4 regions of the Neorhizobium sp. BETTINA12A genome follow, and region 4 is predicted to be linked to each of the others. Evidence: predicted binding sites of a transcription regulator. Region 4 holds the regulator's gene; each other region holds the start of a gene.
What was found. Region 4 encodes LexA, which represses DNA repair genes until DNA is damaged. Its sites were predicted from a motif close to TGTTCNNNNTGTGTTCNG; they were not measured.

Region 1 (5,180 bases), on a different contig from region 4:
GTCTGGCTGCGGAAAGTCCACGCTGTTGCGCATGGTCGCGGGGCTGGAAGCCATCTCTGCGGGCGAAGTGAAAATCGCCGGCCGGGTCGTCAACGAGGTCGAGCCGGCCGAACGCGATATCGCCATGGTGTTCCAGAATTACGCGCTCTATCCGCATATGACGGTGTATAACAACCTGGCCTACGGTCTGAAGAACCGCGGTACGCCGAAGGCTGAGATCGACGCGCGTGTCGCTGAAGCGGCCCGCATGCTGGAGATCACCCAGTATCTGGAGCGCAAGCCGCGCGCGCTTTCCGGCGGCCAGCGCCAGCGCGTCGCCATGGGCCGCGCCATCGTACGCAAGCCGGCAGCCTTCCTGTTCGACGAGCCGCTCTCCAACCTCGATGCGAAACTGCGCGTTTCCATGCGTGGCGAAATCAAGCGCCTGCAGCGCCGCCTCGGCACCACGTCGATCTACGTCACCCACGACCAGCTCGAAGCCATGACGCTCGCCGACCGCCTCGTCGTTCTGAACGGGGGAGAGATCGAGCAGATCGGTGCGCCGCTGGAAGTTTACCACGCACCCGCCTCTACCTTTGTGGCAAGCTTTATCGGTTCGCCGGCCATGAACCTCGTCAAGGGGGAGTTGCATGGCGACAAGCTGGCGATCGGCCCGGCGATGATCAGCCTCAACGGTTTTGCACCGACTTCGGGCGCCGTTACCGTCGGCGTCCGCGCTGAGGATCTGCGCATCGCGCGCGACGACGAAGAGGCCCTGCCTTTCCGCCTCGAATATACCGAGGAACTGGGCGCCCAGCGACTGATCCACGGCACCGTCGGCGATCAGCAGATCACTGCCGCCGTTTCGCCGGAGATTGCGCTCTCTGCGGAAATGCGCATCGCCGTCGATGCCAAGCGCCTGCACTTCTTCTCGCTCGATACGGGCAAGCGGCTGCCGGGCAACGTACCGGCGGAGGCAAAGCTCGCGCCGGTCGAACCGGTTCTCTAAAGAGAGTGCGAAAATCAGGCCGATCGTTAAAATTGTACGATTGGCCTGAACAGCAGCCTTACTCTTTGCCGCTACATTTTCCCGGAATTGGCAGCTTTTGGGGGAAAGATGAGTTGGCATGTCCTCGCCGCGACCGCAGCGGCAATCGCATTCAGATACAGGTCAGACACGCCGGAGAAACCGAAGGTTAAGGCGTTCATCGGCGCCTGCCCGCATTCTTTGGAGATGAAGCCGATGCCGATCGAGCCCACATGGGTGCTCGCCGGTGATCCGCGCGCGCGTGCCGCCTCCCACTCCACCGCAGAAGACGATTGCGCCACGACCGGCGTGTGGGAATGCACGGCCGGCGAGTTCCGCTGGTACTTCCATTGGGACGAAACGGTGGTGATCCTTGAGGGCGAAGTGCACGTGACTGCCGATGACGGCACGCAGCGCACGCTGACGGCAGGCGATGTCGGCTATTTCAAGGGCCGGACCTGGGCCACCTGGCGCATCGACAACTATCTGAAAAAGGTAGCATTCATCCGCCGGCCTTTCCCGAAGCCGATCGCCATGCTTTTCCGGCTGCGTAACATGTTGCGGGCAAAGACGCAGGTCGGCATCTCCGCGTGATATCGGCCGATTGCAGTTGCCTTTGGGGGCTCGCCATCCTACATCAGGCGGGCCAATCCTAGGGGGCTGAAGTCATGGCGAAAATCCGCAAGGTCGCGTTCCAGATGGACCATATTTCCGGCATCAGCATTGCCGGCGATTCCACCTTCGCCATGGCGCTCGAAGCGCAGGCGCGTGGTTTCGAACTGTTTCACTATACCCCCGACCGCCTGACCATGCGCGACGGCAAGATCTTCGCTGCCGTCGAACCGCTGCAGGTGCGCGACGTCAAGGGCGATCATTTCACGCTCGGCGACAAGGAGCGCATCGATCTGTCGGAGATGGACGTGGTGCACCTGCGCCAGGATCCGCCCTTCGACATGGGCTATATCACCTCGACCCATCTGCTTGAGCGCATCCACCCGAAAACGCTTGTCGTCAACGACCCCGCCTGGGTGCGCAACTCGCCGGAGAAGATTTTCGTCACCGAATTTGCCGATTTGATGCCGGCAACGCTGATCAGCCGCGATCCGGGCGAAATCGCCCGCTTCCGAGAGGAGATGGGCGATATCATCCTGAAGCCGCTCTACGGCAATGGCGGCGCCGGGGTTTTCCATTCCGCCCGGGACGACCGCAATTTCACGTCGCTGCTCGAAATGTTTGGCCAGATGTATCGCGGCGAACCTTATATCGCCCAGGCCTATCTGCCGGCCGTGCGCAAGGGCGACAAGCGCATCCTTCTGGTCGACGGCGAACCAGTCGGCGCGATCAACCGGGTTCCCGCCGAACACGACAGCCGCTCCAACATGCATGTCGGCGGCCGCGCCGAGGCGACCGAGATCACGCCGCGCGAGAAGGAAATCTGCTCCCGCATCGGACCCGCCCTGCGCGAACGCGGCTTCATCTTCGTCGGCATCGATGTCATCGGCGACTACATGACCGAGATCAACGTCACATCCCCGACGGGCATCCGCGAAGTCAAGAAGTTCGGCGGCGCCGACGTCGCAAGCCTCCTCTGGGATGCAATCGAGGCAAAACGCGCCTGATGGAGGCAGGCGTTTCGGATACGGTTCGCCTTTGTTCTCGCGCTGCAACCGCCCGCAACCCACTTGCAGCGGATGCGTGAAGTTGTTCGATTAATGTTCTTGTTTCATTCTTATTTCTATGCCAGATTGCAATTCCTGGCACGGAAAGCGTGTATCGCTGGCGTCCTGGACATGAGGTTAGGGGCGGGGTGGATATGGTTTCGCGCGTCAGCACAGTTGCGTTCCAGGGCATAGAAGGCGTTCCGGTCGACGTGCAGGTCATGGTCGGGCCGGGCAAGATCAACATGCATATCGTCGGCCTGCCGGACAAGGCGGTAGCCGAGAGCCGCGAGCGGGTGCAGGCGGCTTTGCATGCCTCGGGCCTTGCCATGCCGCCGAAGAAGATCACCGTCAATCTGGCGCCGGCCGACCTTCCGAAAGAAGGATCGCATTTCGACCTGCCGATCGCGCTGGCGCTGATGGCGGCGTTGGGCGCCGTTCCCGGAGATGCACTCGCCGGTTATGTCGTGCTCGGAGAACTGAACCTCGACGGCACGCTTGCACCTGTGGCCGGGGCGCTTCCGGCGGCAATCGCCGCAAACGCTCTGGGAAAGGGCCTGATCTGCCCGGCTGACAGCGGCGCGGAAGCTGCCTGGGCAGGGGCCGATATCGATATCATCGCGCCACGCAGCCTGATCGCGCTCGCAAACCATTTCCGCGGCACCCAAGTCATCTCGCGTCCACAGCCGGCAATCCGCGCCTTGCCTGCCAATCTGCCGGATCTCGTCGACATCAAAGGTCAGGAAACCGCCAAGCGGGCGCTGGAAGTCGCCGCCGCCGGTGGCCATAATCTTCTGATGGTCGGCCCTCCCGGCTCCGGAAAATCCATGCTCGCCGCTCGGCTGCCGTCGATCCTGCCGCCGCTTTCGGCTGCCGAACTGCTGGAAGTGTCGATGATCCATTCGATCGCCGGCCAGCTTTCCGGCGGCAAGCTTTCCGATCGCCGGCCTTACCGCACGCCGCACCATTCGGCCACCATGGCAGCGCTCGTGGGTGGCGGCCTGCGCGCAAGGCCCGGGGAGGCATCGCTTGCCCATCACGGCGTGCTGTTCCTCGACGAATTCCCGGAATTCTCTCCGCAGGCGCTGGACGCGCTCCGCCAGCCGCTGGAGACCGGCGAATGCATTATCGCCCGCGCCAACCACCGGGTTTCCTATCCCGCCAGTATCCAGCTCGTCGCCGCCATGAACCCATGCCGCTGCGGCATGGCGGGCGAACCCGGCCATTCCTGCGCACGTGGACCAAAATGCATGTCGGACTACCAGGGCCGCATTTCAGGGCCGCTGATGGACAGGATCGATATCCGCATAGACGTACCGGCAGTCTCGGCCGCCGATCTCATTCGCCCGAGGCCGGCGGAAAGCAGCGCGGATGTCGCCAGGCGCGTGGCGGCCGCGCGTGACAGGCAGCGGGAGCGGTTCGAACAGGCCGGTTATCCGCGCGTGCTCACCAATGCCCGCTGCTCGACGGCATTGATCGAGAAGATAGCCGAACCCGATCCCGGCGGTCTCCAGCTGCTCAGGGATGCGGCGGAAAAGCTCAAGTTCTCAGCCCGCGGATACCACCGCATTTTGAAGGTCGCCCGCACGCTCGCCGATCTTGACGGCAAGGATACCGTCGGCCGCCTCCATCTCGCCGAGGCGATTTCCTATCGCATGGCCGGCGAACGGCTGGCGACGGCCGCGGCGTGAGAGCGAGTGAGCAGTGAATAGTGGGTAGTGATTAGTGGATGGAGCTCGGCAGCTTGTATGCCGCCCGCTTTGCCCGACACTACCCACTACCCACTACCCACTACCCACTACCCACTAATTCCCCAACCCTTCAAAAAGCGCGGTCGACAGATAACGCTCGGCGAAGGATGGAATGATGACGACGATGGTCTTGCCGGCGTTTTCTTCGCGGCTGCCGACTTCGATGGCGGCCTGCAGCGCCGCGCCGGAGGAGATGCCGACCGGTACGCCTTCGAGCCTGGCCACCAGGCGGGCCATCTCCATCGCCTCACCGCTGTTGACGGTGATGATCTCGTCATAGATGTGCGTGTCCAGGATCTTCGGAGCGAAACCTGCACCGATGCCCTGAATCTTGTGCGGCCCGGGCTGTCCGCCGGAGAGCACGGGCGATTCTTCCGGTTCGACGGCAATGATCTTGAGTGCCGGGTTGCGCTCCTTCAGCACCTGGCCGGCACCGGTGATCGTGCCGCCGGTGCCGATGCCGGAGACGAAGATGTCGATCTTGCCGTCGGTATCGTTCCAGATTTCCTCGGCCGTCGTCTTGCGATGAATTTCGGGGTTGGCCGGATTTTCGAACTGTTGCGGGATGACTGCATCCGGAAGCGAAGCGGCGAGTTCTTCCGCCTTGGCGATCGCACCCTTCATGCCTTTCGGGCCTTCGGTCAGCACCAGTTCGGCGCCGAGCAGGGCGAGCATCTTGCGGCGCTCGATCGACATGGTTTCCGGCATGGTGAGGATCAGCTTGTATCCCTTGGCGGCGGCCGCGAAGGCGAGTGCGATGCCGGT
Region 2 (5,180 bases), on a different contig from region 4:
TTCGGTGCCTATCCGACCTTCAACTTCCATGTCGCAGGCCACGGCGGCCGGCTGGTGACGGTGCCTTATGTCGACGACCGCGAGCATCTCGATGGGCTGATGGAAGCCGTTCGCCGCGAAAACGCGCCACTCGTCTATTTCGCCAATCCCGACAATCCGATGGGAAGCTGGTGGGATGCCGACAGCATCGTCGCGTTTGCCAAGGCGCTGCCGGAAACCTGCCTGATGATTCTCGACGAGGCCTATTGCGAGACGGGGCCAGCCGGCGCGACGCCCGATATCGCCGCCCTGATCGACCGGCCGAACATCATCCGCACTCGAACCTTCTCGAAGGCCTACGGCATGGCCGGCTCGCGGGTGGGTTATGCGATCTCAACGCCCGGCACGGCGGAGGCCTTCGACAAGATCCGCAATCATTTCGGCATGAACCGGATCGGCGTCGCCTCGGCGCTCGCGGCATTCAAGGACCAGGCCTACCTCTCCCAGGTGATCGGACAGATCAAGGCCTCGCGGGAACGGATCGCCGCCATCGCTGAAACCAACGGCCTGAAGCCGCTGGCGTCTGCCACCAATTTCGTGGCGATCGACTGCGGCCGCGACGGCGCCTATGCGCGCTCGATCGTCGATGGGCTGATGGAGCACGGGGTTTTCATCCGCATGCCGGGTGTCGCACCGCTCAACCGCTGCATCCGCGTGAGCACGGGACCGGAGCCGGACATGGCGTTGCTTGAAGAAGCGCTGCCGAAGGTGCTGAAGAGCTTATAGGCCAAAAGAAAATGACCGCGCCGGCCTTGTTCCTGCCGGTCGCGGTCTCAATTTCAGGCGTCGTCCCCGTCCAGACCCGACCGCCCTGTCTCCCGATCCCCTTTTGGGTTGATGTCTTTTGGATTGTTCTCCCGCCGGCCCTCTTGCGGGGCCGGTCAAATTCTTCGACCACAGCGCTCCCTCGAGGAGCTCAGTGCATGGTCATCCATTCGCGAGCGGCGCGAAGGGCTGCGGCCAGCTGCATCTTGCTCATCGTCTGGGCCAGGTCGGCGCGCAGTTCGGCGGCGCGGTCGGAGCCCTTGATCGCGGCGATGTTGAGCCATTTGTGGGCGGAAACGAGATCGACGTCGCAACCACGGCCGGTCGCGTACATCAGGCCCATTTCGCAGAAAGTGTCGGCGCGGGTTTCGCCACCCATGGTGGCCATTCCGGAATTGTTCATTTCAAAGCGTGCCATCGGTTTGATCCCTGTTAAAGCCTGTTGTTCGTCGTCTGCCCTGTTTTTGCCCTTTCGGGCTCCGTCCGGATCGCCGTCTTAAAGCGGCTGTTTCGATCCTTCCGGCCGGCGGTTTTTCCCGCTCGTTTGATGACTTCACTATGCGCCCAACCTTCCAAAAGACGCCTAAAAAGCATGATTAATTCAACGAAAACAAAGTACAAACGCTTGGTAAACTTGGCTTTTTGTTAAACATGGGATGCCTTGCATTTTAAGGAATTTGCGGAGATTTTTACGAAAAATTTAGAAACGGATTTAAACTGATCGCTAACTACGAATCCGGGTCGCATCGTGGATCTGTGGAAAACCTGGCCCCTCCCCGAGGCTGTAAATCCCCCGTTTTCCAAGCCAATCCGATATTTACCTTTACGTACGGGTAAGATAAATTTCAAACCGGGTTCGCGCAAAGGGGTGCGAATTGGAGGAAACCGCGCCGTCTATCGCTTGAGAAGGTCTGACGGCGGAAGCAAAGGAGGAAACAATCATGATGCGCAGACTGATGCTTGCTGCCGCGCTGACACTTGCCGCAGCTGGGGCCCAGGCCGCAGAGCCGATTGAAGGCAATTGGAAAACCGCCAGCGGCGAGACCGCAGCGATCGGCAAATGCGACACCGCCTATTGCGTGACGCTGAAGACCGGCAAACATTCCGGCAAGCAGATCGGCAAGCTCTCCGGCAAGGACGGCGAATATAGCGGCGAGATCACCGACCCGGCGGACGACAAGACCTATAGCGGTTCCGGCTCGGTCAGCGGCAATTCGTTGAAGATGAGGGGGTGCGTCCTCGCGATCTTTTGCAAATCGCAGACCTGGACACGCCTCTAAGGTCGGCCCGCCCATATTCCTTATATAAGAAGTGCAGAAATGGTCGCGCCGACAAAGGTCGCGGCCATTTTTCGTCTCGCGACGTCAAGGACTGCCTGATTTTTTTGCTGCGCCGCACCAACAAAAGGCAGCATGATCACGGAAACGGCATCGGATTTGACCACCAAGTCCGGCGGATTTTTGGATGTCACAGTTTTGTGAAAAGCTTGAATAGGCCTTGAACGCAATTTATGCCGCACAAAAGTCCCAAAAAAGCCTTATTCGGCCAAAACACACACGCAGGCGATGCAAATTCTGTCCGACCTATCTATGCTATTGATATTAGTCGATAATTATCTTACCAAATTGTAACTTAATCGGTTTATTTACGGCAGGCTCAAAAAAATTAGCTTGCTTAGCACTTTTAACGTGCATTTTTAAAAGCCGATTTTGGCTGTCAACGTTTCGTTGACAACAGTCGCCAAAAGTGGGGCTTTCGGATCGAACCGATCGGTCCGATATCAGCATCGCAAACAGAAATTCACTCTGGTTCGACCCAAGACCGAACCGAACATACTCCAAGGATAAAGACAATGACCAAGATCACTTCCGCATTCGCCGCAGCCCTTATCGCTTCGGCTTCTTTCGCTTCCGTCGCCCTCGCTGAAGGCGACTATTATGAAGGCGCCTCCAAGGCCTCCGCGACTGTCGACCATGTTCAGACCGGCAGCATTGCGAAGGATCAACAGGCTGCCAACCAGATCCAGGCTCCGATCGGCCGCGGCGACTATTATGAAGGTGCAAACCGCCCGAACTAACCGCAGCTCATTCAAAACACCGAAACAACAATCCGCAGGCCAGGTCGCAAACTCATGAGCCGCGGAACACTCTGAAGGGACTATCACAATGACCAAAATCACTTCCGCAATCGCCGCAGCCCTCATCGCTTCGGCTTCCTTCGCCTCCGTCGCCCTCGCTGAAGGCGATTATTACGAAGGCGCCTCCAAGGCTTCCGCCACGACCGACCAGGTCCAGACCGGCAGCATCGGTCAGAAGGCCGAAGCCCAGAAGGCAGACGTCAACAGCGGCGACTATTTCGACGGCGCAAACCGCCCGAACTAACCGCAGACGTTCAAGACACAGAAACAACAATCCGCAGGCCAGGTCGCAAACTCATCAGCCGCGGAACACTCTGAAGGGACTACCATCATGACCAAGATCACTTCCGCAATTGCCGCAGCTCTCATCGCTTCGGCTTCCTTCGCCTCCGTCGCCCTCGCTGAAGGCGATTATTACGAAGGCGCTTCCAAGGTTTCCGCCACGACCGATCAGGTCCAGACCGGCAGTATCGGCCAGAAGGCCGAAGCCCAGAAGGCCGACGTCAACAGCGGCGATTATTTCGACGGCGCCAACCGCCCGAACTAACCGCAGACGTTCAAGATACAGAAACAATTTCCGCAGGCCAGGTCGCAAACTCATGAGCCGCGGAATACTCTGAAAGGATTATCATCATGACCAAGATCACTTCCGCTATTGCCGCAGCCCTGATCGCTTCGGCTTCGTTCGCCACCGCCGCTCTTGCCGATGAAGGCGACTATTATGAAGGCGCACAGCCCACCGAACAGGCTCAGGCCGTTCACGGTGCCCGCGTCGACAGCTTCGGCTACACCGGTTCTATCGCCCGCACCAAGGCTTCGGCCCAGTCGAACCAGTCGTTCGATGGCACGGTCACCCTGAACCGTGGCGACTATTATGAAGGCGCGGTTCGTCCGAACTAACCGCATTCATTCCACCGAAACAACCGTCCGCAGGCCAGGTCGCAAACTTTAAAGCCGCGGATCACTCTGAAAAGGAATAGGATCATGTCCAAGATCACTTCGACGATCGCTGCTACGCTGATCGCTACCGCTTCATTCGCCACGGCCGCTCTTGCCAGCGGCGGCACCTATTACGAAGGCGCCGTCGAACCGGCTCCGGGCGAACAGGCTTCCGCTGCCCACCAGACCGCTCCGAAGGGCCACCATCCCGTCAGCTACGGTTATACCGGCTCGATCTCGCACGCCACCGGCGCCGATCAGTCCGGCAAGGGCTTCGACGGCACGGTCACGCTGAACCGTGGCGACTACTACGAAGGCGCAGTTCGTCCGAACTAACCGCCGTTAATCAAGATACCGAACATATGTCCGCAGGCCGGGTCGCAAACTCGCTGCCGCGGGCAACTCTGAAAGGCACAAGACAATGACCAAGATGACCTCCGCACTCGCCGCAGCCCTGATCGCTTCGGTTTCGTTCGCCGGTGCAGCACTTGCTGAAGGCGACTATTACCAGGGCGTTCAGAAGACTGCGCCTTCCGTTTCCACGTCCATCGATCGCACCAACACCGGCAGCATCGATCGCCAGGACGGTAAGCTTCCGTTCAACAATGGCGGCGGACGGGATAACCGTATCTCCGATCTGGACAGCGGCGACTACTACAGCGGCGCAAATCGCCCGAACTAATTCTTAAGTTCGCTCGCGATCGATAGCCGCACGGAGCCTCGGCCAGTGCGGGATCGGACAGACAGAAAATATACGGGAAAAATGAAATACCAGCCGCTTGCGCGGCTGGTATTCGCAGTTCATTCAAGACACCGATTGGAAAGACGGGTCGCAATCGTCTTTCCGGTGCGTGGATGGCAGGACTCTGAAACCCGCCACCGTATTCAAGATTAAGTGAAGCTTTTCCACGAATCAATCACGTTGATGCTCTTCTTCGTGAGATTCCTGCATTTGGCAGCGGACCGCCCGTTTTTCGCGGTATTCCAGGCTTTTTCGCCGCTCAGAGAAAAAACCGCTAGTGGCAAGTCCGCTCCATTTCCATTGGAACGATCCGTCCTTCCAGGGATTTCTATCTTCGGCGGAGCGATGCGACTATCGCTTCGCACCATAAGAACAGATGGAAAGGACAGGACAATGAAAACCTATCTGACTTCCGGTATTGCCGCTCTTATCATTACGGCAGGTTATACCGGTGCCGCTATGGCACAGGATGCCGTCTATCCTGACCCAAACGGCCTGCCGCAATCGCCGCCGACCATCCAGCAGGACCGCGGCCAGGATCGTGGCCAGGGCGTCGAT
Region 3 (5,180 bases), on a different contig from region 4:
CGGAGGAAGATGTCGTCGCGCAGCGGCAGGCCGCGCCGGACCATGCCGAGCCGTTTGGTCGCCATCTCGAAACGGCGGCCGATCTGCCAGGCATAGGGACCGGCGCCCTTCATCCGCTTGCCCCATTCGGCGTCGTAATCCTTGCCGCCGCGCATCGAGCGGACGAGAGACATCACATGCCGGTAGCGGTCCGGGTAGTTCTGCAGCAGCCAGTCGCGGAAGAGGGGGCTCACTTCCAGCGGCAGGCGCAAAAGCACGTAGCTTGCCTCCGTCGCCCCGGCCGCATGGCCGGCGTCCAGGATACGCTCGATCTCATGATCGTTGAGCGCCGGAATGACGGGTGCCACCATGACCGCGGTCGGAATGCCGGCATCGGTCAACGCCTTGATGGCAGTGAGGCGCTTGGGAGGGGTCGAGGCGCGCGGCTCCATAGTGCGGGCAAGCTTGCGGTCGAGTGTGGTGACCGAAATCCCGACCTTCGCGAGCCCCTTGGATGCCATGTCGGCAAGAATGTCGATGTCGCGGGTGATCAGCGCCGACTTGGTGACGATCGCGACGGGATGATTGGCCTTCTGCAGCACTTCGAGGATCTGCCGCATGATCCGCCATTCCCGCTCGATCGGCTGATAGGGGTCGGTATTGGTGCCGATCGCGATCGCCCGCACCTTGTAGTCCGGGCGGCTCAGCTCCCGTTCGAGCAGTTTCGGCACGTCAGGCTTGGCGAACAGCTTCGATTCGAAATCAAGGCCCGGGGAAAGCCCCATGAAACTGTGCGTCGGCCGGGCAAAGCAGTAGATGCAGCCATGCTCGCAGCCGCGATAGGGATTGATCGAGCGGTCGAACGAAAGGTCCGGCGATTCGTTGCGGGTGATCGCGGTGCGCGGCTTTTCCACCTGCACCTCGGTCCTGAACGGTTCGAGCTCCTCCAGCGTCTGCCAGCCGTCGTCGAAGGCCTCGCGGCGCTCCTCCTCGAAACGGCCGCTCGGATTGAGCCCCGCGCCGCGTCCGCGACGCCGGTCGATCTCCACCCGAAGACCGGAGGATTGGACCAACGCATCGGCAATATCGGCCGTATGAGCAGGCGCGAAAGCGTCCTGCCGCAATTGATGCAGCTCGTTCATGGGTTAGCTCCTGAAGGGGAAATCCCCGTTCCTGATGATTAAATTCCTAGCGCTGAAATGAGAACATTGCAAGAACAAAATTCGCGGCCCGCGTTTCTGGCGTTCCGTGTTGCTATGCGTTACATGTCAGGAATGCTGACTGTCATCATGGAATGCCGCGATCAGGAATCCGAGCTGGCGCAGACGCTCTCGGTGCTCGTTCCCGCTGCGGTAGAGGGGCTTGTGAGCGATGTCGTGGTGCTCGATCACGGTTCGCGGGATGGTTCCTCCCGCGTTGCCGATGCGGCCGGCTGCCGTTTTTATGGCCATTGGGATATCAAGGATATTTTGCGCGGCGCCCGGGGAGAATGGTTGTTGCTGGTCGAGCCCGGCTCCCGGCCGCAGGGCGGCTGGATCGATGAGGTGATGGAATATATCGCGCTCAACAAGCAGCCGGCCCGCTTCGCGCCGGCCCGCAATTACCGGCGGCCGTTCTTCAAACGCATCGGTCGTGCCGTACCGCCGCTGGAATACGGCATGTTGCTGCCGAAGCGGCAGGCGATCGCGCTGGCAAAATCGGGAATGAACCTGGAAACGCTGGCGCGCGGCCAGAAGGTGTCGAAGCTTTCGAGCGAGATGATCCCGGCCTGGGTGGCGGCTGCGGTCAGGTAGCGCCTATTTGCCGCCGCGCTTCAGGTGCTCGTCGAGCCGTGGCATGATCTCGATAAAATTGCAGGGCATGTGGCGGTAGTCGAGCTGCGCCTTCAGAATGCCGTCCCACGCATCCTTGCAGGCGCCGGGCGAGCCCGGCAGCACGAAGATGAAGGTGGCGTTCGCCACCCCGCCGGTCGCCCGCGATTGGATCGTCGACGTGCCGATCTTGTCGTAGGAAATCCGGTGGAACACTTCCGAAAAGCCGTCCATGCGCTTTTCGAACAGCGGCTCCAGCGCCTCCGGCGTCACGTCCCGGCCGGTAAAGCCCGTGCCGCCCGTGGTAATCACCACGTCGATATCCGGATCGAGCGTCCATTCCCGCACCTGGCCGGCAATCCGGTCCTTGTCGTCAGGCACGATCGCCCGCGCCTTGAGCTGGTGGCCGGCTTCGGTGATCCGCGCCACCAGCGTATCGCCGGACTTGTCGTCGGCCGCCGTGCGCGTGTCGGAGACGGTCAGCACGGCGATGCCGACGGGGATGAAGGAACGGGTGTCGTCGATCCGGTTCATGGGGTTTTCTCAGGGCTTTGGCCAACGGTTCTCACCGCCTGAAAATACCATTCCGGCTTCTGGCCGTTAAGGTTCTCCATCGCCTTTTCCGCCGCTTCGAAGGAAGGAAATATCCCGAAACAGGTGGCGCCCGAACCGGACATCCGCGTCAGCATCGTGCCTTCCGCGCCGATCAAGCTGGAAATCTGGTCGATTTCGCGCACCAGCGAGCGCGCCGGCGGCTCAAGGTCGTTGCGCAGCATCTTCAGAAAGCTGATCCAGTCGCCGTCGAGCGCGCCGATCGGCGAATTGTCCTTCTGGGTCAGGCGACGGAAGATACCCGGCGTCGAGACCCCGACCAGCGGATTGCCGAGCACCAGCGACAACGAGGGCATGTCGGGAAGGGCAGTCAGCTCTTCGCCTATCCCCCTGGCCATCAGCGGTTCGCCCTTCAGGCACATCGGCACGTCGGCGCCAAGCGAAAGACCAAGCACTGCCAGTTCTTCGGCCGGCAGCCCAACGTTCCAGAAGCGCATCAGGCCACGCAGCGTTGCCGCCGCATCCGCCGAACCGCCACCGATACCGGCTGCAACCGGCAGGTTCTTTTCAAGATGAATGGCAACCGGCGGCGGCGAAACGCCTTTATTCTGCAGCGCCTTGCGCAAGAGATCGCGGGCTTTCAGCACGAGATTGCCATGCTTGCCCTCGACGGATGTCGGCAGCAGCGAAGCGAACCGGCCGGAAAAGGAAAGGCCGTCTGCGTCAGCATCGCTGAAGCTGAGCCGATCCCCCGTGTCGGCAAAGGTCACGATACTTTCGAGCAGGTGATAACCGTCGGCCCGCTGGCCGGTCACGTGCAGGGCAAGATTGATCTTGGCGGGCGCGAGTTCGAAAAGGTTCGCCTCGTCGGCGAACCGGCTGTCGGATGACAAATTGCCCAGAAACATAGGCGTCAGGATTTCTTGTCAGGATTGGCCGGCGCCGGCGGAGCGGGCGCTACGGGTTCGGACGGGCTGCGGTCGGCAGTCGTCGCGTTCGGATCGAGCGGGGGCAGGCCCTTCTCGATCTTCTCCTTGATCTGCTCGCGGTTGATATCCTCGCCTTCCGAGATCAGCGCCCGGTTCCACTGATAGACGGCTTCGAGCTTGCGCCCGACACGCCAGTAGGAATCGCCCAGATGATCGTTGATCGTCGAATCGCCGGCGCGCAGCTGCACGGCACGTTCGAGCTCGGTCACGGCATCGTCGAACTTGCCCATGCGGAAATAGGCCCAGCCGAGCGAATCGACGATGTAGCCGTCATCCGGTCGCGCATCGACGGCCCGCTTGATCATGCCGAGACCCTCGTCGAGGTTCTTGTTCATGTCGACCAGCGAATATCCGAGATAGTTGAGCACCTGCGGCTGTTCAGGGTTGAGCTCGAGCGCCTTACGGAAGCTCGGCTCGGCCTTCTCCCAGTTTTTCAGCCGCTCGTAGGCGATGCCGCGCTGGAAGAAGATGGTCCAGTCGCCCGGCTTCGGCACCGGCCCGATGACCTCGGCCGCCTTGTCGTACGTCTCGGCCATGGTCTTGTAGTCCTTGGCGTCGGAAAGCACGCTGCCGTAGGCGATATAGCTGCGGATGTCCGACGGATCGGATTCGATCAGCGATTTCAGGTGCTGCTTGGCCTCATTCACCTTGCCGGTGTCGGAAAGCGTCACGCCGAGCTGCAGTTCGGAAATGCGGCGCATCGGCGAATCGGCCGGAACGCTCGCATAGAATTTGATGGCGCGATCGGGCTGCTTGAGCTTCTCGGCGATGCCACCGAGCAGGATCAGCGTGTCGGCGCTCTTGGCGTCGAGCGCGTGGGAGATCTGCAGGTAGAGCGAGACCATGTCTTCGGCGCCCTGGCGGTTCAGCGCGCCGCCGATTGAAAACAGCACGCCGGCTGCACCTTCGGCAGCATTGCTCACCTGCTGCTGGGGCTTCTCGCCCTTTTCGATGCTCTGGCGCAGCGCCTTCAGCGGCGCATAATTGGAGACCATGCCGTCACCGACGGAGATCGCGTCGAGCGCCTTCTGCTTGTTGCCGGCAGCCGCTTCAAGACGCGCAAGCGCCATGACGGCGCGCATAAACGTGTCCGGCGCGGTGGCGACGGCTTCCTTGTTGGTGACGGCGGTGTTGAGATGCTGCCGTGCGGTGCCGATATCCCCGGTCACCAGCGCCATGGCGCCGAGATGGTAGTCGGTGAATACCTTGTACCAGGGCGGTCCCTTGAGGTTGTTGATGCTGGCCATCGCCTGCTTGCCCTTGCCGGCGCCGACATCCGCCCAGGCGGAAAGGAGCTGGTGGGTCAGCCGGTCGAGATCGTTCGGCCCCTCATAGGCAAGCACTTTCTTGGCGGTGTCGAACTTCTTGTCACGCAGGGCATCGAGGCCGCGGACGATCTTGGTGATCCGCTCGACGGCATTGTCATCCTTCAGCGCATTGGCCTCGGCGAGACCCTGGTCGAAATCGCCGTTGAGCAGCAGCGAGATCATCAGCCTCTCGCGGATTTCCAGGTTGGCGGGATCGAAAGCCAGCGCCTTGCGGTAAAGCGCGATCGCGGTGTCGTAGTCGTGGTCGACGTCGGCAGTGCGGGCCGCCAGAAAGGCGCCGGAAAACGTCTTCACGTTGCCGGGACCGAATGTCACCGTGTCTTTCACCGCTGGCTTTGCTTCCGCCGTCGCCGCACTGGCCGCCGTCCCGAACATGAGGACGGTTGCGAGCGCCGCGCTGGAGAGCAGAAGAAGGCTGGATTTCCGCCGCATAAAGATGCCTTTCGTAAGAGCATGGCGATTCGGTGAGATACCGCCGCCAATTCCGCCCTATTGATTCACGATAGAATGGCTTTTTTGAA
Region 4 (5,180 bases):
CCGATGGTCCCCGACTTGACCGGCAGATCGACTTGTCTGTCACCGATTACCAGATTTGCGCTTGTTTCCGTCATGCTGATCCTCCAACCTTTTGGCGGCATGGCGCCCTAAAAGCGCCACAAGAATTAAGCGTCCACCAGTTTAGCTATATGATCCTAAAGCTGATGCCAAGCTGTCGTGACGGCATTTTGTGCAGCGCGAAAAATTATTGAGCAACAGCTTTTGCTTGGATGTCCAACTTCCTGTTGCATGCCCTTTCGGTGGCTCGGAATTCCCGATATTTAACCGCCAGTTGACGACCGAAGAAGAAACGCGCAGGTTGTATTGCCGCATGTCTGGCGGTGGGGCGGACAGAGCGTTTCATGCCGGAGGAAAATGCATTTCCGACGCATGCCAAGGCAGGGAAACTGATATCCCGGCCGCCGGACCCCCGCATAAACACAAGCGCTCCCGACTCGGGCAAGCTCCGAAATCTGGCCGAGCTTTTCCCCGCGATCGAGCGCCGCCCGCCGGTCCATACGCTGGACGGGGGCTTTCGCCGCTCCGCGAGCCGGCGCCTCGATCGGTTGCTACGCAGTTTCCCGATCATGCTGGAAGAGGAGATGGTCTATGGCCATGGCTTCCTTTTCCTGCCGGTCGTCGTCGGGGCAGGGGCCGTCTGCTGGTTCGCACTGCCCTATAACCCTGCGTTCTGGCCGTTTTTCCTCGTTTTTTGCGTATGTACGATCTTCGTGATCGTCTCGCGCCACCGCTCCGGCACGATCCATCTCTTGCCGCTCGGTGTCGCGCTCTTTCTGGGCGGCATGATGCTGGCACAGTTCGAGACGTGGCGGCGGTCCACCGTCGTTCTCGATACGCCGGTGACAACCGAACTTGCCGGCGTGGTCGAGCGCAGGGAGATCGATGCCCAGGGCCGTTGGCGCTATGTCGTCCTTATCGACCGGACATCCAATCCGGAAGTCAGGCGCCCGCCGGAGCGTGTATCGCTGCTTGCAAGGTCTCGACATGAGCCCGCCCAGATCGGCGAGACGATCAGCGGCCGCGCGCGCCTTTCACCACCCTCCGGACCTGCACTGCCTGGCCTCAACGACTTTGCCTTCTCCTCCTATTTCGACGGCATCGGCGCGGTCGGATTTTTTTATGGAGCGCCGAAAAAACAGGCTGCCGGTCCGTCGACCCGGAGCTGGATTGCCGACATCGAAAGCCGGCTTTTCGATCTCCGCAGCGCAATCGCCACCCGTATCCGCGAGACCGTGCCGGGAGATTCCGGCGCCTTTGCCGCGGCAATCGTGACGGACGAACGCCGGGCAATCTCCAAGGGAACGACCGAAGCTTTACGGCTTTCGGGATTAGCCCATATCGTCGCCATTTCCGGACTGAACATGGCGCTCGCCGCCGGTATCTTCTTCGTCGGCGTGCGGACCGTGCTCGCGGTCTTTATGGGCTTCGGCCACGCCTATCCGGTGAAGAAGATCGCCGCACTCGGCGCCCTGATAATGGTCACCGCCTATTACCTGATCTCCGGTTTCGGCGTTTCGGCCGAGCGGGCCTACATCATGATGGCAATCATGCTGGTTGCCGTCCTCTTCGACCGACCGTCGATCAGCCTGCACAATGTGGCGCTGTCCGCGCTCGTCATCATCGCCATGTCGCCCTCGGAAATGCTCGGGCCGAGCTTCCAGATGTCGTTTGCCGCCACCGTTGCCCTGGTCGCCGGTTACGCGCTCTGGAAACAGAGGGCCGAGGGCCGCGATCCTCAGCCTCTGCCGTTCCGCCACCGCATGGTGATGCCGATCCTGGCATCGTGGAATTTCGCAGCCGGCGTCTTCGTCACCTCGCTGATCGGCGGCGTTTCGACCGCGATGTTTTCGGTCGAGCATTTCCATCGCATCGCCACCTATGGCCTCGCCGCAAACCTGGCAGCCATGCCGATCATCTCCTTCGTGGTGATGCCGGCCGGTCTGGTCGGCATGCTACTGATGCCCTTCGGCCTTGATGCTCCCTTCATGAAGCTCATGGGCCTTGGCCTGGAAGCGGTGATCGCTATTGCCGGGCACGTGGCTGCCTGGGGTGGCGATGTCGGGATAGGCCGCCAGCATCCATGGTTCCTGACGGTCTCAACGGCAGGCTTCCTGCTGCTGACCCTGCTCAGGACGAAGCTAAGGCTGATCGGTCCGCCGCTGATGGTGACCGCTCTGCTGCTTTCCTGGCATGAGCGATCGACGCCTCTGGCGGATATATTGGTCTCGGAAGACGGGACAATGGTGGCGCTCGTAAACGGGGAACGGGTTTCCACCAACCGCACCCGCCCGCCTGATTTCATCTACGACCAGTGGAAGAGGGCGCTTCTGCTCGGCGACCCGACCAAACCGGACATGTCGCCGGCCAGGGACAAGCCGCCCGACCGCAAACCAGCAGGCGCAAAAAACGATAAGCGCCGCGAGTTGACCTCGGCGGAACTCGAAACAGTGAGGTTGCGAATAAGCCAGGTGACTTCCGACCGCTTCACCTGCGAGCCTAAGGCCTGGTGCGCCGCAAGCACGGGCAATGCCATCATCGTGGCCGTAGAAGACGGCCGTTACGCCGGCGCTGCCTGCGACGCCGCCGATCTTGTCATCGCCCCGCGGGCACGTTTCGACCGATGCCGGTCCGGCGGACTGATGATCAATGGCGCGACGCTTAGAAAGACCGGCGCGCTGGAGATTTCGCTGAACGGCACGGGCGACATGCGACGCTGGGAGGTCCGTGCCGCAATGGCGGCCGAGGACCGGCCCTGGACTAGGCACCGCCACTACGATTGGCGAAGCCAGAGTTTCGACAACGCGTTGCCGGAACCGCTCCGGCAGCTAATCAGTGATAACGGCGGATGAGGCCGACGAGCTTGCCCTGGATCTTCACCCGGTCAGGCCCGAAAATGCGGGTCTCGTAGGCGGGGTTGGCGGCTTCGAGCGCGATCGAGGCGCCGCGGCGGCGAAAACGCTTCAGCGTCGCTTCCTCATCGTCCACCAGCGCCACGATGATGTCGCCGGGATTGGCCGTCGTGCCGTTGCGAATGATCACGGTGTCGCCATCGAGAATGCCTGCCTCGATCATCGAATCGCCCTTGACCTCCAGCGCGTAATGCTCGCCGGAGCCGAGCATCTCGGCCGGCACGGAGATGTCGTGCGTGTTGTTCTGGATCGCCGAGATCGGCACGCCGGCGGCGATGCGGCCCATGACGGGAACGGTCGTGGCGTTCGACGAGCCATCGTTGGCCGCGAGTTTCTGAGGTGCTGCGGCCGGCTGCGGTTTGCCGAGGCTGCCCTCGATGACGCTGGGCGAAAAACCGCGCCGCGGCTGAATGCTCGGCGAATAGGCTTCCGGGAGCTTGATGACTTCCAGCGCGCGGGCCCGGTTCGGCAGGCGGCGGATGAAGCCGCGCTCCTCGAGCGCCGTGATCAGACGATGGATTCCGGACTTGGACGCAAGGTCGAGCGCGTCCTTCATTTCGTCGAATGACGGCGGGATACCGGATTCTTTCATGCGTTCGTGAATGAACAGAAGCAATTCCTGTTGTTTGCGCGTGAGCATCTTTTGGCACCCTCAGAGTCGGAAACAAATCCAGAACGGACACTATATGTTCCATATGTGTTCCGCAAGTCCCTAAATTTCTGTGAAGTATGATGATTTTTTCTTCATAGATGCGTGCCAGATATCTGGTGTCACACCACTTGCGCGGCGCCAGCCCGCTGCCAAAGTAGCTTTGCGATTCCAATTCAGGGGGCCCTCGCGTGAACGCAAGACCGATCGATCATCTCGTGCTGCCGGTGGCGGGACTTACCGCTGCGCGTTCCCGGCTCACGGAGCTCGGTTTTACAGTTGCGCCGGATGCTTTTCATCCTTTCGGCACCGCCAATGCTTGCGTGTTCTTCTCGGATGGGACCTACCTGGAGCCGCTGGCTCTTGCCAACCGACGCCATGCGGGTGTTGCGGCAAAGCGCGGCAACGTTTTCACGGCTCGCGATCTCGCCTTCCGCAAGACGTCCAACCGGCAGGGCTTTTCCGCTCTCGTTGTCGCGACCCGCGATGCGATGGCCGATCATGCGCGTTTCAAGATGCGCGGCGTTTCGGCAGGCGACGTGCTGGAATTTTCCCGCGGCATGATCCTGGCCGACGGTTCCGAGACGCAGGCGAGCTTCCGGCTGGCATTCGCCGGCGATGACCGCGCGCCCGAGTTCTTCCTGTTTTCCTGCCAGCGCATCAACCCGCTGCCTGCCGACCGCGAGCTGGAGCGGCATGCCAATACCGTCACCGGCCTGAGCGAAATCATCCTGTCGGCCCCGACACCTGCCGATTTCGCTCCGCTGGTCGAACAGGTGCTGCTGACCAAGGCCGCGCCGGAGGCTGCACCGCTCCAGCTTGCCGCGGCCAATGCCCGCATCCGGATCCTGCAGGATCGGGAGCTCGAGGCGGAATTTGCGGTTCAGCCGACCCCGGGCGCCGAAGGACTGCGCGGCCGGGCGGTCATCTTCAAAACCGCCGATCTTGCCGTGACAGAGATCACCCTTGCTGCTAATGACGTCGCATTCGTCCGCCGGGAGGGCCGTGTTCTCGTCTCGGCGGCGCCCGGCCAGGGTGTTTTGTTCGGCTTCGAGGAATAGATCATGGAAGTTACCGCAAACTCCAGCGTCTCCGTCGGCGAAGGAGGCGGCAAGGTGGTTTTCGCGCAGAACGCAAAACTGTCGCTGATCGCCGGTCCCTGCCAGATGGAAAGCCGCGACCACGCCTTCATGATGGCAGGCGCGTTGAAGGAACTCTGCAGCAAGCTCGGCATCGGCCTCGTCTACAAGTCCTCCTACGACAAGGCCAACCGCACGTCGATTTCCGGCAAGCGCGGCCTCGGGCTCGAAACCGCCATGGAAATCTTTGCCGACCTCAAGAAAGAGTTCGGCTTCCCGGTTCTGACCGACATTCACACGGAAGAGCAGTGCGCCGTCGTGGCCGAGACGGTCGACATCCTGCAGATCCCGGCCTTCCTCTGCCGCCAGACCGACCTGCTTATTGCGGCGGCCAGGACCGGCCGCGTCATCAACGTCAAGAAGGGCCAGTTCCTGGCGCCTTGGGACATGAAGAACGTGCTTGCGAAGTTCACCCAGAGCGGCAATCCGAATGTGCTGCTTTGCGAGCGCGGCGCGTCCTTC

Region 1: the regulator LexA is predicted to act here: its motif matches at 2,709-2,726, upstream of MOV61_RS07585 (YifB family Mg chelatase-like AAA ATPase).
Region 2: the regulator LexA is predicted to act here: its motif matches at 1,411-1,428, upstream of MOV61_RS23475 (sel1 repeat family protein).
Region 3: the regulator LexA is predicted to act here: its motif matches at 1,181-1,198, upstream of MOV61_RS22295 (glycosyl transferase).

What each region holds. Positions count from the first base shown of each region.
Region 1 covers NZ_JALBGW010000017.1:35,764-40,943, reverse strand. Annotated here, with positions in the region: gene MOV61_RS07600 (sn-glycerol-3-phosphate import ATP-binding protein UgpC) at 1-988, shown strand, start outside; gene MOV61_RS07595 (cupin domain-containing protein) at 1,097-1,600, shown strand; gene gshB (glutathione synthase) at 1,675-2,625, shown strand; gene MOV61_RS07585 (YifB family Mg chelatase-like AAA ATPase) at 2,820-4,355, shown strand; gene cysK (cysteine synthase A) at 4,470-5,180, opposite strand, start outside.
Region 2 covers NZ_JALBGW010000139.1:3,378-8,557, reverse strand. Annotated here, with positions in the region: gene MOV61_RS23480 (pyridoxal phosphate-dependent aminotransferase) at 1-765, shown strand, start outside; gene MOV61_RS23475 (sel1 repeat family protein) at 956-1,222, opposite strand; gene MOV61_RS23470 (DUF2147 domain-containing protein) at 1,746-2,084, shown strand; gene MOV61_RS23465 (hypothetical protein) at 2,657-2,881, shown strand; gene MOV61_RS23460 (hypothetical protein) at 2,970-3,185, shown strand; gene MOV61_RS23455 (hypothetical protein) at 3,273-3,488, shown strand; gene MOV61_RS23450 (hypothetical protein) at 3,575-3,841, shown strand; gene MOV61_RS23445 (hypothetical protein) at 3,926-4,216, shown strand; gene MOV61_RS23440 (hypothetical protein) at 4,302-4,562, shown strand; gene MOV61_RS23435 (hypothetical protein) at 5,016-5,180, shown strand, end outside.
Region 3 covers NZ_JALBGW010000122.1:8,428-13,607, reverse strand. Annotated here, with positions in the region: gene MOV61_RS22300 (PA0069 family radical SAM protein) at 1-1,121, opposite strand, end outside; gene MOV61_RS22295 (glycosyl transferase) at 1,254-1,772, shown strand; gene moaB (molybdenum cofactor biosynthesis protein B) at 1,776-2,324, opposite strand; gene MOV61_RS22285 (4-(cytidine 5'-diphospho)-2-C-methyl-D-erythritol kinase) at 2,321-3,250, opposite strand; gene MOV61_RS22280 (tetratricopeptide repeat protein) at 3,256-5,091, opposite strand.
Region 4 covers NZ_JALBGW010000018.1:147-5,326, reverse strand. Annotated here, with positions in the region: gene gltA (citrate synthase) at 1-74, opposite strand, end outside; gene MOV61_RS07775 (ComEC/Rec2 family competence protein) at 363-2,870, shown strand; gene lexA (transcriptional repressor LexA) at 2,851-3,570, opposite strand; gene MOV61_RS07765 (VOC family protein) at 3,771-4,640, shown strand; partial or broken gene kdsA (3-deoxy-8-phosphooctulonate synthase) at 4,644-5,180, shown strand, end outside.